3 regions of the Shewanella maritima genome follow, and region 1 is predicted to be linked to each of the others. Evidence: predicted binding sites of a transcription regulator. Region 1 holds the regulator's gene; each other region holds the start of a gene.
What was found. The regulator MetJ, encoded in region 1, represses methionine synthesis genes. The targets are predictions, from matches to a motif close to TAGACGTCTAGACGTCTA.
Positions count from the first base shown of each region.

Region 2: a site for MetJ is predicted at 1,481-1,498, ahead of metE (5-methyltetrahydropteroyltriglutamate--homocysteine S-methyltransferase). Genes of this name have one in related genera too.
Region 3: a site for MetJ is predicted at 2,214-2,231, ahead of EXU30_RS01455 (cystathionine beta-lyase). Genes of this name have one in related genera too.

Region 1 is NZ_CP036200.1:1,651,896-1,656,884, forward strand. Features, by position in the region: partial or broken gene EXU30_RS07175 (bifunctional aspartate kinase/homoserine dehydrogenase II) at 1-117, opposite strand, end outside; gene metB (cystathionine gamma-synthase) at 219-1,379, opposite strand; gene metJ (met regulon transcriptional regulator MetJ) at 1,588-1,902, shown strand; gene EXU30_RS07190 (sulfite exporter TauE/SafE family protein) at 2,043-2,783, shown strand; gene EXU30_RS07195 (LysR family transcriptional regulator) at 2,922-3,833, shown strand; gene EXU30_RS07200 (outer membrane beta-barrel protein) at 3,971-4,516, opposite strand; gene EXU30_RS07205 (efflux RND transporter periplasmic adaptor subunit) at 4,892-4,989, shown strand, end outside.
Region 2 is NZ_CP036200.1:1,102,214-1,107,202, forward strand. Features, by position in the region: gene metE (5-methyltetrahydropteroyltriglutamate--homocysteine S-methyltransferase) at 1-1,419, opposite strand, end outside; gene EXU30_RS04630 (LysR family transcriptional regulator) at 1,571-2,473, shown strand; gene EXU30_RS04635 (HDOD domain-containing protein) at 2,517-3,257, opposite strand; gene EXU30_RS04640 (TonB-dependent receptor) at 3,403-4,989, opposite strand, start outside.
Region 3 is NZ_CP036200.1:317,700-322,688, forward strand. Features, by position in the region: gene EXU30_RS01445 (response regulator transcription factor) at 112-783, shown strand; gene EXU30_RS01450 (sensor histidine kinase) at 806-2,086, shown strand; gene EXU30_RS01455 (cystathionine beta-lyase) at 2,290-3,486, shown strand; gene EXU30_RS01460 (type B 50S ribosomal protein L31) at 3,690-3,938, shown strand; gene ykgO (type B 50S ribosomal protein L36) at 3,938-4,075, shown strand; gene EXU30_RS01470 (SDR family NAD(P)-dependent oxidoreductase) at 4,166-4,989, opposite strand, start outside.

The DNA.
Region 1 (4,989 bases):
CACCACCACGAGATCGTCGCTATTGCCATGGGTCAATATAATGTGTGCAACACGGCGATAACAGTCCGCATCAGCCAGACTTGAACCACCAAATTTATGTAAATGACCTCGTGCCATTTGTCACTCCTTAAACTACGCGGCAATACTCGATATGTGCCGCGTACAACTTACTTTATTGCGTGCGATTTTCTAAATATATGTGGACAAAAATTAACGCTTTATAGAGCTGCAACCGCATCTAAGCCAGCTTTGATGTCTGCGCTTAGATCGTCACCATCCTCAATGCCGACAGATAGTCTCAATAATGTGTCTTCAACACCAGCCTCTAGGCGAGCTTCTCGCTCCATTGCACGGTGGGTCATGGTTGCCGGAACGGCTACTAAACTTTCCACGCCGCCTAAACTTTCAGCAACACTGAACAATTTCAGCGCATCTAAAAAGGCGACAACCTCGGCCTCACCACCTTTAAGCTCGAAACTTAACATAGCGCCGAAACCTTTTTGTTGTTTCTGCGCAATTTCGTGGCCTGGATGGTCAGATAATCCCGGGTAATACACTTTTGCAACGCTTTCATGGCTAGTTAGCAGCGCAACAATCTTTTGTGCATTGGCTTGATGCTCACGAATACGCACACCTAAAGTGCGAATGCCGCGTAATGCTAAGTAACTGTCAAAAGCGCTGCCCGTAAGCCCTAAGGTATTCGACCACCAATGTAATAACTCGCCTAGCTCAGCATCTTTTGCGACTACTGCGCCGCCAACCACGTCGCTATGGCCATTGATATATTTAGTAGTGGAATGAATCACGATGTCGGCGCCTAAATCGAGCGGCTGCTGCAAAATTGGCGACAAGAAGGTGTTATCAACCACAACCCAAGCGCCAACCTCGTGGCTTGCCTGTGCAATGGCAGCAATATCCACCACTCTTAATAGCGGGTTTGATGGGGTTTCAAGCCAAACCATTTTTGGCTTTTGCTTAATTGCCTGCGCTAATGCTTGCTCATCGGTTTGATCGACAACCAATAATTTAAACGCGCCCTTTTTGGCAAGATTTGTGAACAAACGATAGCTGCCACCATAACAATCGTGGGGTACAACGATTAAATCCTCAGGCTCAAGTAGACTGGTGACCAAAGTAATGGCCGCCATACCGGTACAGGTCACAACACCTGTTGCTCCGTTTTCAAGTTGAGCAATAGTATCTCCAAGGATATTTCGGGTTGGGTTACCCGAGCGACTATAGTCGAACTCGCGTGGATTTTTATGACCATCAAAAGAGTAGTTGGTCGACAGATAAATCGGCGGCACAACTGCGCCATACTGGGTGTCACTTTCAATACCTTGGCGCACTGCCACTGTCGCATTTTGAGGTTTGGCCATCATTGACTCCTAAATCAACCACTCAAGAAAGAGATGTCTAGACGTCCAAATGTACCTAACCCAAACATCAGCGTCAATAGGAAATAGCCATATAGACATCTAAACATCGAGAAATCTATTTGCATTGCACACAATTTCGTTGCAATAATTTGACTAACGTAGATAAGGGGTTAAAATCAGCCCCGAATTCAAAGCTAAAGGTGAGTTAATGACTGAGTGGAACGGCGACTATATTAGCCCATACGCCGAGCATGGCAAAAAGAATGAACAAGTAAAGAAGATTACTGTGTCCATCCCTTTAAAGGTGCTAAAAGTTTTAACTGACGAGCGTACTCGCCGTCAGGTAAATAACCTACGCCACGCCACTAACAGTGAGCTGTTATGCGAAGCTTTCTTGCATGCATACACAGGTCAGCCACTGCCAAATGACGATGACTTATCTAAAGAGCAACCAGACCAAATTCCTGCTGAAGCAAAAAAATTGATGGATGCTATGGGCATCGAGTGGGAAGACGTAGAATAGTCTGCAGACCATATCGAATTTTAAGATGCTTCAATCGCTCAGGTGGTTGAAGCATTTTTTATTACTCTCGCACCTATTTTTTGCTCCCGCGCCAAGGCGCAGCTTGCTCAAGTTCAAGCCATACTAAATATGGAAGTAACATGACAATAGTCGACCCGTTAAGTCTTATCCTAGCTTCAATCATCATGTTTGCTGGTGCGCTAACTCAAAGCCTAATTGGCTTTGGTTTAGCAGTTGTGGCAACGCCGCTGTTGTATATTGTCGACCCAGACTTAGTGCCAGTGCCGGTCATATTAATGGGCTTTTCGATTTCAGCGTTAACCTTATATCGCGAGCGCAGCGCGCTTGAATTTAACGGACTGCAATATGCACTCATTGGCCGCGTGCCAGGCGGACTCCTTGGTGCCAGTCTACTGATACTCGCACCAGCTGATATTCTCGGCCTAATGATTGCGGGTATTGTGCTGCTAGCAGTGTTACTGAGCATCTATAAAATCACTGCGCCCGTGAATAAGCTCACCTTGTTTATTGCTGGGATCTTTTCGGGGATTTTTGGCAATATTGCCGCGATTGGCGGCCCGCCATTAGCAATACTGTTAGCTGGCAAAGCCGCTGCTGACTTTCGCGCTGCTTTATCTGCGTTTTTTGTGTTTAGCTCAATGATAGCACTGGCCATATTGGCGATATATGGATTAGTACAATGGCAACATCTCGTTATCGCTGCCATGCTTTTGCCCTCTGTGATATTAGGGCACAAAGTGGCTGGTAAATATGTACACAATATTGATAAAGACCTGACGCGAAAAGTCACCTTTATTTTGTGTAGCTTAAGCGCGCTCATCCTGGCTACTAAATCAATTATTAGCTTAATGGCTACTTAGTTTGCCCTCACGTTTGTCAACTTTCATCGCTTAGCGATGATGTCGCTGTGAGTTCCATCATGCTTATCAACGTGTTGTTTGACAGTAATCTCTTGATACATCTACACTCATTCTTTTGTCTAACCTAAGGTGTATCAGTTGAATATCAATGACTTAGAGTTATTTATAGCGGTTGCTAAACTCGGTAGCTTTTCTAAAGCCGCAGATTCATTTGATACCAGACGCGCGTTAGTTAGCCGCCGCATCGGCGAGCTAGAAAAACAATTAGGCGCGCCACTTTTTATTCGTACCACCCGCGCAATGTCGCTAACTCCTAGTGGCGAGCAATTCTTAGAGCAAGTGGAGCCTTTAGTTGGGCAATTTCTCAATGCTGCCCGAATGGTTGAAAACCAGCAATCTCAGTTACAAGGGAAGCTTAGAATTGGTCTCTTGCCATTTATGGAGCGACTGCTCGATAGGCAAATAGCGGAGTTCATGCGAAAGCACCCACAAATCAAACTTGAGATCTTTATGGTCTCAGGCGGCTATCGCGAGCTGACTCGGCTCGGGTTAGATTTTGTCATTGATGTAGGCAAGCTAGAAGACAGCAGCTTTGTTGCCAAAAAGCTCACATCTTTCAAGCTAAAGCTGTTTGCTACACCAGAGTATCTGGCGCAGCACGATGAAATTACTTGTGTGGAAGACTTAGCGCAACACTCAATGATTGCCTCAACCGGCGGCACAATTCAAAACCATATCATGATCGATGACCAGACTTTTTCTATCGATTACAGCCTAATCACCAACGACTTTAGTTCCCTGTTTAGTTTTTGTCTTGCCGGTGCTGGAATCGCTTTTCTGCCCTACAGTCTTGTCACTGAGCATCTAGAAAACCAACAATTAGTCAGTATCTTGCCTGAGATTGAATCTGACTATATTGACTCATATCTGGTTTACCCAAGTCGTCAACATATGTCACTAGCCGCAAAAATGTTTGCCAGCAATATTATTGATGTCGCGCAAGAACTGGATAAGTCAGAATCGGCTTACTACTCAAATAAATTAAAATAATGGCAGGACCCAAATACAAAAAAGGCATAACAAGATGGGATGTTATGCCGTACAAATGCTGTACAAAAAATAGGGAGTTAATATAAAACTGGTGGGTTTCAACCTACCCACCGTGAGTTGATGGACAAAATGAACGCTTAGAACTTGTAGTCAAACGTCAGGTAGATTTGCTGACTATCACTAATTTCGATGCCATTTTTGTCATAGTCTTGAGCAAGGTAGCGATAGCCTAAGTCGCTTGAGAAATGCTCCGTCCACTTGTATTGCACACCAGCTTGACCACCCCAAACAAAATCTGCCGATGATTTACCACCAATCTTGTTGTCATTGGCACCCGCGGTGACACCGACGAATAGGTTAACGTCTTTATGTACAGGAATTAAATAATCATAACTGGCCAACCAGCTGTATTGCTCCTGCTTATATTGAGAGCCGCCCTGATTAAACTTATCTTCCATATAGCTAAAAGTACCAGTAATACGGTGCTGCTGTTCAATCAACATACCAATGCGGCCTTGCCACGCTTCACCTTCGGTATCTTTATTAACTGCGCCTTCAACCGTATCCATTTGGTAACCCACACCGGCACCCGCAAAGAAGTCAATTTCAACGGCATTGGCGACAGAGCTAGTTGCCATTAATGCTGTGGCTATGGCTAGTGTTTTGAATGATTGCGTTTTCATAATCTTCCCCTTACAGAGTTACTTATTGATTCATTTGCTTTCGACGTCACAAATAGTAATCAAAGCAATCGGGTTAATTAACTAGCGAAAACGACTCACTTTGTCTCAAAAAACAAGACAAAATCTATTTATATCAATCACATCAAATCTGGTTACATTCGCGCCCATAACCAACAACATCAACACCAAAGATAAAATAACATACAAAACAAATACGCAACAAAGTCAGACTTATTAGCCTCAAATGAGTGTACAAACGGCGCAACAACTCGATTGTCTCATTTTTTAAGACAATAAGAACCAGCTAGGTGGGTTAATCAGCATGGGTATCGAATCTTAAAATAACCTTATCAAATAGAGAGGATGAATAATAAGATGCCAACTAAACAAACCTGCATACTCACAGCAAGCTTATTCGCGCTTACTGCTTGTGGTAATCCAGCCGCAACTGAAATTAAACCCACTCAACCAAT
Region 2 (4,989 bases), 550 kb from region 1:
CACCGCTTTTATATGTTGTTGATAATCAAGCTCAGCAAGCTCGCCTTGACGCCAGCGGCGGCGCAGACCTCGAATCGCAGCAGTTTGCGGGAATGAACCAATCGTTGTAATAGGCAAACTTGGCAGTTTTAACGCATTGGCTTGTGCAACTTGGCGCTGCTTGTACGCACTGCCGCGCTCAAAATCTTGCTCAGTGAGATTATCAAGACGTTGATAGACGGCCTCGTTACGCCTTGCACTACGTGCTTGCTTACGTTTGGCACAAAGGCTACGTATATGTTGGCTGCGCTCACTTTGTGGATGGGTAACAAGATGCCCCAGTTCAGTTAGCTCATTGAGTTTTTGCTTGGCAAACGCCAGCTGCAGTTTAAGCTCATCATTAAGCTCAGTCTCAGCATCAAGATCCACTGGGCTATGTAGCAACGAACAAGATGGCGCCAGCCAGATTTGCTCATCATAATCATTGATTAAGCTTTGTACTTGCTCAGCAATATCGTCAATATCTGCTGCCCACACGTTGCGACCGTTAATGACCCCCAGCGACAGCACTTTTTGCTGTTCAAGCGTTGGTAAAAACGCCGCTGCAGTCTGGTTGCCCGCAATCAGGTCAATATGCAGACCTTCAACCGGCAGTTGATTTACAAGCTGGGCATGGTGCTGAATGTCACCATAATAACTAGCGAGTAAGACTTTAATAGACGAGGGCTTGCTATCAGCAAAATACTGATAAGTTTGGCTAATCGCCTGCTGCCAGCTCTGACTCAGCTCGCTAGCGAGTATAGGCTCATCAAACTGCACCCAAGTCACACCTTGCTCTGCAAATCGCTGTAATATAATTTCATAAACTGGCAGTAATTTCGTCAATAGTTGCAGCTTGTCGAACTCGCCTTTTGCTTGAGACAAGGCTAAAAAGCTCACCGGGCCAAGTAACACAGGTTTTGGCTGATGACCGCAGGCTTTAGCCTGCTCTACCTCTTCAAAGATCTGTTCAAATGCCAACTCAAACACCTGATCTTGTTCTAATTCAGGTACTTGATAATGATAGTTAGTATTAAAAAACTTCTTCATTGCGCTCGCACTTGCTTGCTCGCCATTCACCTCAGCGCCTCGGGCAATATTGAACAAAGTGTCTAGGGTAATCTTTGCTGCAGTGCCGTCTGCATTGAGTTGGCGATGGCGCGCCGGAATAACATTGAGCATCGCGCTTAACGTTAAAACATGGTCATAGTATGCAAAGTCGCCAACCGGAATAAACTCGATACCGGCGTCAGCCTGCCATTGCCAGTGAGTTTGCTTAAGGGTTAGCGCTTGAGCTTCTAACTGCGCCTGATCAATCTCTCCGCGCCAATATTGCTCTAAAGCGAACTTTAACTCGCGATCACGACCAATCCTTGGAAATCCTAAGTTTGTAATTTTCATACCCTTTTCTCCTAACACAGCAGTAATTGTTGCCTATATGTAAAAAAATTACACAGGCGTCTGGACGTCTAGAAGTTTATTGTGTTAGTCTGAATGCAATCAATCGAATTGATTTCAATGGCAACGTGAACAGATTTCATGTGGGGACAAAATGATAGAGCTAAGACACCTTCGCACTTTAATGGCGTTAAAAGAGAGCGGCAGTTTAGCGGGCGCAGCAAAGAAGCGCTTTGTAACTCAATCTGCCTTGTCACATCAAATTAAGGAACTGGAAACTCGCATTAACTCTGCGATTTTTGTTCGTAAAAGCAAACCGTTAGCCTTTACCCATGAAGGTGCGCGCTTGCTCGATCTTGCCGAAGAAATTCTGCCGAAAGTGATCGAAACTGAGTCTGATCTGAAACGCGGCCTAGAGGGAGAAGCCCAAAGCTTTAAACTGGGCATCGAGTGTCATAGCTGCTTTCGCTGGCTAATGCCTGTCATTGAAGAGTTCAAAGCTCAATTTCCACAGGCACAAATCGATATTTCTAGCCGCTATGCATTTGACTCGCTCAATGCGCTGCAGTCTGGTGAGCTGGATATTGTATTGACTTCAGACCCTGTGCCGGGGCACACGGTGTCGTATCAACATCTATTCGACTTTGAAGTTAAACTTCTGGTTTCGACCGAGCATCCACTTGCTGCAAAATCTGTGGTTGCGCCAAGCGACTTAGGCCAGCAAGCCATTATTAGCTATCCAGTGCCGCTAACTAAACTTGATTTATACAAACACTTTTTGGAGCCAGCAGGTGTTGAACCTGGAGTGCAAAAGCAATGTGAGCTCACACCTATGCTGCTGCAACGTGTCGCCTGTAATGACGGCGTGACGACTTTGCCGAACTGGTCTATGAATGAGGGTCAAGGCTTGAGCTTGAAAGCGCTAAAACTAGGCAGTGAAGGATTGAAGAGGCCGCTGTTTGGTGCGTATCGTCGCAACACAACCAACACCAACCTCATCCATAAATGGTTTGAGCTAGTCGCTCAGGAAGGGCTAAAACTACAGCGCATGAATTAATACCGCTTTACAGGAACAGCTCACTTATAAAGCAACTGCTCGCTTACAAAGGGTTAATCAGCAGTTGTCTCTTGGCCAATACTCGCCTTAGCACAAGCCCTGCCGAATTAGGGTTTGTGGTTTGTGCGAGGTTATGGGCAACCATAAACTCCTGCTTTAAATCGTCATCTAAGCCTAAATTTTCAAACGCATCTAATGACAACGATTTTTGTTGCTTATCAATTATCGACTTTACGATTCGCAGTGACAGCGGCGGCTCAGCATTGGCATTTAAATAAGCAAACGCAGTTAAAGTGATCACCTGGCCAAACACACTAAATAGCGCCAGGGTTTGCACTTCGTCAACATCAATATTGACCTGCTTGCCTGCATCAACATCTTGCTTAATTAACTCTAAAGCAGAGCTGGCAATATCCTCAGTTAGCTGCCAATAACCGTGTACTAACTTACGGTATGGCTCAACTAAAGCATCAAGTCGCTCTTTTAAATAAAACGCAAAAGCGTAGCGATAAATATTCACCTGCCCTAAACGGATAAGCGCATCTTTCACACTGCGATTTTTTGATTGCACAGCGCCTGCGGCTTGAGCTGAATTGGCGCGAATAAGTAAGTGCGCAGCTAACGCGGGGTCGGCCGATACTGTATCGATAACCACACGAATATCAGCTTCATTGATTAAGGCTTTTTTTAGCGGAGTGAGAATGTCTCGGCGACCTAACACTTGCTCTTCATTGCTAATGATAGCTCGTACCTGATCGAACACTTCACGCTCTAATGACGTCATATTTATCCAGCACCTTGTTATTATTTTTACCTTGGAATTTATCCATAGAAGTGAGCCCTAGGTCAAGCTATCAGCACCAAAGAATACAAAAAAAGCCAGCATAGTGTGCTGGCTATTATCTTCAATGCTGTCTCTATCAAATTTATTAGAAACGGTAGCCTGCGGTTAAACGAATTTCACGCCCAGTACCTGAGTAGTAACCATTACCCCAAGTTGAGAAATAACCAGAGCTAACATACTGTTTATCGAACAGGTTATCGACACGTAGGCTAGCTTTCCAGTCACCACGGTTATAGTTAACTGCAAGGTTAGTCAGCAGGTAACTATCAATCTTGTTCCCAACATTGGCATTGTCGCCCTGCATGAAGCGATCGCCGGTATAGCTCGCCTCTAAAAAGGTTTGTAGGTTGTCAGTGATATCGTAGTTAATAAAGCTGCGACCTGAATGCTCAGCAACCCAAGACAGCTTTTTGCCTTTGTTAACGCCTTCGGTAAACTCAGCATCGATATAGTTATACTCGATACCCCACAACCAAGCTTTGGCGAAACTAACTTCGTATTTTGCATGTACGCCGTAACGACGCGAAGCTTCCGCGTTAACGTTAGCGCCGTTGAAGTTACCACCCTCAGGCTTTTCAGCACTTGGATCAAAGATGATTTCATCTTCAAGGTCTAAACGGTAAGCGTTGATGCTAATCGCGTTGGCACCGCTTGCAAAGTCCCAACCGGCTTCATACGAGCGACCAACCTGAGGTTTTAGACCAACCACGCCTTTAGGTGTATAAGCTTGCTCATCAACCTTAGCAAAACGGAAGTTATCATCTGCGCGCACATATAAGCGTTGTGACTCAGTTGGACGATAGTTCAAACCTAGCTCAAATGCATGAGCTGACTGGTCTAGATCAACACCTGCAGGATAAACCGCTTGGTCGACTAAATCGTCTTTTGCTTTCGCATAACGGCCACCCACAACGTAAGACACACTGCTCGTTAATGGCACGGTTGCATGGACATAGCCACTTAACTGAGTTTGGGTATTGCTACGCCCCATAGAAGAAAAGTCAGCCTTGCCGCTAAGAATGTCTGCACCAGCAACAATGGTCATTTCACCCTGATCCAACTGGTAAGTACCAACAGCTTTAGGTAAAAAGGCGAATTGGCTGCGTTTGTTACGACTAGCTGACCAGTTAAAGCTTGTGGTCAAAGTATCTGTATAACTAACACCTGTATCAATTGCCCACTGCTCAGAGAGTTGACGCACATAACCCAAACGCGTTGAGTTGGTCATTTCATGGGTATATTTGCTGCTGTCATTATTTGAATGACGTGGGTCCTTGTTGAACTCATCTTCACTAATCGCGCCAGCAAGCAAACGATGGTTATCATAGTAGTTGGCCTCAACAAAGAAGTCCTGCACGTCATCAGCGTATTGCAAACGACCTAAAATAGAAGCGGTTTTACTCTCGTTATTCTTACGGTAATTGTCTGAATTCTTTTGACTACCCGCTAAAAAGTAGCGCCAGTTATCGTTAATCTCACCAGCGATATCACCTTTAGCTTCTAACGTATTAAAGCTACCGCCAGAAAGCTCAATACCACCGCCACTGGCTTGTGGTGCACGGGTCACAATATTGATAACGCCGCCAACAGCCTGATCACCGTAAAGCACACCAGCACTACCTGAAAGCACTTCAACACGTTCAATTAAGTTAACTGGAATAGCACCAATTGT
Region 3 (4,989 bases), 1.3 Mb from region 1:
ATAGAATTGGATTATGAACAAGTGCGCGTGTAAGAAATGTCGACGACATTTCTTACACATTGCACATGTGATAATTTACTCAATAACGTGATGACTGTTTATCTTGGCTAAATGAAAATTCTAATAATTGAAGACAACCATGATGTGGCTGGCGTGTTAGGTGATTACTTTGAGGCACTTGGTTGCGAGTTAGATTATGCGACCAATGGTGAACAAGGACTAAAACTCGCACTTCAAACCGCATTTGACGCCATCATTCTTGATTTAATGCTGCCAAAAATCGACGGCCTTAGCCTATGCCGTCAATTGCGCCAGCAAGCCTGCATCACCCCTGTGTTAATGTTGACCGCCCTTGATAGTAAACAAGACTTGCTGCAAGGCTTTGATGTCGGCGCGGATGATTACCTAGGTAAGCCATTTGATTTGGAAGAGGTTTACGCCAGAGTCAAAGCATTGGTAAAAAGGCACAAAGGTCAGGTGGCACCTAATGAAATTAGCTTTTCAGAGCTCAGTATTAATCTTGCTCAGCACAAAGCAATGCGCGCAGGGCAAACGCTAGTACTCACACCCACTACCTATCAAATTCTGGTGTTACTAACTCAGTATGCACCTAACCTGGTTACGCGCGAGCAAGTCATTGAGCAGCTGTGGGGTGATAACCCACCAGGACAAGACATTCTACGCAGCCATATATATCAACTGCGGACTCAACTGGATAAGCCCTTCGCCACACCTATGTTAGTGACCGTGCCAAAAGTTGGCTTTAAATTACAACAAACTTAAAAACAGCAAGGCGTTTGATACCATGCCCAAAGACAAAACCTCCACCAGCCAATATTCCTCTCGCTCGCTAATGACCCTGCTAAGACTTGCATTTGCAGCCATCAGCTTTATCAGTGCAGGGTTTGTATTTTTAGTCATGGTTGGCGTCATGCAATGGGTTGAAGATCAGGTAAGCCTTAGAAATCTTGAGCAAGCAAAACCCTATGTTGGAGAAGCTTTGGAGCAATCTGCGGGATTTCCGCTAACGGTTTCGCCAACGGTCATCGCCTATTCTCACGCAGAGCAACTGCCAGATGAGTTTAAAGAAGCCGCCCAGTTCCCCAGTGAATACCAAACCGAAATTCATAGCCAATCTATTGATTACTTTGTCTACAAAACCAAACTAGTCACCAGTAAGGGCGTGCAAGAAGTGTATATTATCTCGCTAGCACAATACTCTGAGCTCACCGATGTGCAATGGCAACGCACTTTATTATTCTGTGTACTGCTTATGTCAGTGTTATTTGTCATTCTGAACACGGTCGCGACCAAAGTGCTGAGTCCAATGATCAAACCTATCAATCAGCTAAGCGATCAGCTGCAGCAACACCCGCTACCAGACTCTTTTACGATTAGCAGCCGCGCGGTAACCGAGTTTGGCATTCTAACCGACAGCCTCAATCAATACCGCGAAAACAGCGAGCAACGCATTAAACAGGAACAGGCCTTTGCACGTTATGCCAGCCATGAATTGAGAACACCACTGAGTATCGTGCGCGGCGCAGCAGTGTTACTTGGTCACAATCAAGAGCAGGCATTTCAACAAAAACAACGTGAGCGTATCGTTCGTGCCAGCCAAGATATGCAAAATACCGTCGATGCCCTGCTGCATATCGTCAAGCAAGAAAACCCTAACTCACAAGCTCAGCCAAGACTGTTAGAGGCACAAGAGCTAGAACAGATATTGTCGAACCATATGACCACAGCTAACCAAAGAGGTATTAGCTTAAAGCTAGACATTCAAACAACACCTCATATCATTCCAAGTGAAGCCGTACTTAAAATGCTACTGGGCAACTTAATACAAAATGCCATTAATGCGCTCACAGATCTTGAGCAAGACAACAAAGCGATTGAAATCATTATTAGTGAGAATGCGATTACCGTTAGCGACAACGGGCATGGCCTGAGTCACAATGAGCACAACCAAACTGGCCATGGTTTGGGGCTAGTTATCGTTGATACGCTTTGCCAACGCTATCAATGGCAATTTCAACTCAAACCCAATGAGCCACAAGGTTGTGTGGCAGAGCTGAGTTTTTAGTGCTGTGGCTTGTGCTAAGGGCATTGCTCAGGTGGCTCGCGCCTGTTTCATATTAACGAGCACTCAATTTTTATAAGCACCTTATATTTAGCAACACTTCATATTTGCGAGTATAGCCACTTACATTTAGCCATCTAGATGTTAAGATAGCTAAAACAAAGAAGCTATTTACCCAATATGTGGTTTAAGGAGAGCGGCGCGTTATGAGCAAGCACGATAAATTGGCAACTCAAATTGTCAGCACAGGCCGAGATAAGAAATACACCCAAGGCATTATTAACCCACCTGTTTACCGTGCATCAACCGTAGTGTTTGACTCGATGGATGACATGCGCCACGCCATTAAGCACAAAACCAACGGCGAGCTGTTTTACGGTCGCCGTGGCACCCACACTCACTTTGCATTTCAACAAGCTATCGCTGAACTTGAAGGTGGCTGTGGCACAGCTTTATACCCATCAGGTGCTGCGGCAATTAGTGGTGCTTTATTGTCGTTCTTAGGTCAAGGCGATCATTTGTTAATGGTCGACAATGTCTATGAGCCAACTCGCGATTTATGTGACAAACTGCTTGCCGGTTACGGTGTAGAAACCACTTATTACGACCCGCTTATCGGCGCAGACATTAAAGAGCTTATTCGCCCGAATACCAAGGTAATATTTTTAGAGTCACCAGGCTCAATTACCATGGAAATTCAAGACGTTCCTGGCATTTGTGAGGTGGCCAAGGCGCACAATATTATCACCATGTTAGATAACACCTGGGCGTCTCCAATCAATTGCAGACCATTCGAAATGGGTATCGACATATCTATTCAAGCCGCGACTAAATACATTGTCGGTCATTCAGATGTGATGATAGGCACAGCAACGGCGAACGAAGAACACTGGCCGCGCCTGCGTGAACACAGCTATTTAATGGGGCTTACCACCTCTCCAGATGACGTTTATCTAGCAAACCGTGGTCTTCGCACTTTAGGGGTTCGTCTAAAGCAGCACGAACAAAATGCACTAAAAGTAGCTAACTGGCTTGCGGCGCGTGAAGAAGTCGATCATTTAAGACACCCGGCGTTTGACACCTGCCCTGGGCATGAGTTTTTTGAGCGCGATTTCAGTGGCGGTAATGGCCTGTTCTCATTTGTATTAAAACAAGGCAACCTTAAAGCTGTCACAGCATTTGTTGAAAACATGCAGCATTTTAAAATGGGCTTCTCTTGGGGCGGTTATGAAAGCCTGATCTTAGGCTATTTTGGTCTAGATAAAATCCGCACGGTTACTAATTGGGATACATCAAAGCCATTGATTCGATTGCATATCGGACTTGAAGATGTTGATGACCTGATTGCCGATCTTGAAGCTGCTTTTGAGCGTTATAACCTAGTCGTAAACTCATGCAAGTAATCGCATTAGCTAAGTAAACTAATCAACTAAAATTAATATCAGGTAGCCCAACGGCTACCTGTTTTGTTTACGGCTAAGTTAGCCCTAGTCAATCGATAAGTAGTTACCACCAGCTCAACCTTAAGATGCAAATAAAAATAATTATCATTTGCAATGATACCTTGTAGCATTTATTATCTCCTGTACTTATCAAGGAGAAGCGAATGAAACCAGATATCCATCCTGAATACCGCCAAGTGGTTTTTCACGACACATCGTGCGATGCATACTTTGTAGTAGGCTCAACGTTAAAGACTGATCAAACAATTGAATATCAGGGTAAAACTTACCCTTACTACAACCTTGATGTATCGAGTCAATCTCATCCTTACTACACTGGTGAGCAACGCACGACTAAGAACCAAGGCCGCGTAGCTAAATTTAAGAACAAATTTAAAGGAACGTTTGGCTAATGAAAGTTTTAAGCTCGTTAAAAAGCGCGAAACAGCGCCACCCTGACTGCCAAGTGGTTAAACGCCGTGGCCGCGTTTACGTGATTTGCAAATCAAATCCAAGATTTAAAGCCGTACAAGGCAAGGCACGCAAGTAACACGTATACATTGTAATGAATCTCGGCTAAAGAATAGGAATAACCAACTACTCTTTAGCCCAAACTGTCATCTTTGCTAGTCATCTATTGTCACATTGGTGCTAACTGCTTAATCGCTTGATAGGCATTTTCTTGATACTGCTGATTGGCAATATCAGCAAACAGCGTCGCTTGATCAGCTAGCTCACCTGTTAACCCCTTCCTACTCGCATAGAATAGACCGCTCTTATAATTTGAATTGAATACGGCATCCATGTATCGGCTCGCGCCGGTTTCAACCTGGTGCGCTTTACCCAGTAATAGCATCACCTTCATCGCCGATTGCATCATGACTCGCTTTAGCAATGGCAAACTATCAAACCCTTGGGTACCAGTTGTAGCACCAGGGCTCATCGTGACAAAGCGTATTTGTGGGTAACGGCGCGCCATTGCCGACATCCATAATGCGCCCATATATTTAATTGGACCATAAGCAACAGTGGGATCGTTAACTGAACTCAAATAACTCCCTCGTGCTAAACCAACAAACTCACTCACAGATGACGTATCAAATGTTGGGCGCTTCATGCCCATCTCCTCAACACCTCTCGCAGCTTCAGAGCCAGCATAAACTGCCACGTGATTGAGCTTACCGCTAGTGAGCAGCGACTCAGCCAATACACTATGCCCAAGTAGGTTTACGGCAAAAATCTCGGTCACACCGCTGCTGTTTAAATTATGGAAATGTTTGCCGCCAGTACCACCAGCATTCATAACCAAAGCATCGACACTTTGAGGTAATGAGTTAACGGCATTAGCAACAGAGTCAAGGTTACTGACATCTATTGTGATAACTTCAAAGATATTGCGGCCAGTGAGTTGCTCAAGTTCAGCTTGCGCAATTTGACCTTTTTGCGGATCACGACAGCCCAAGT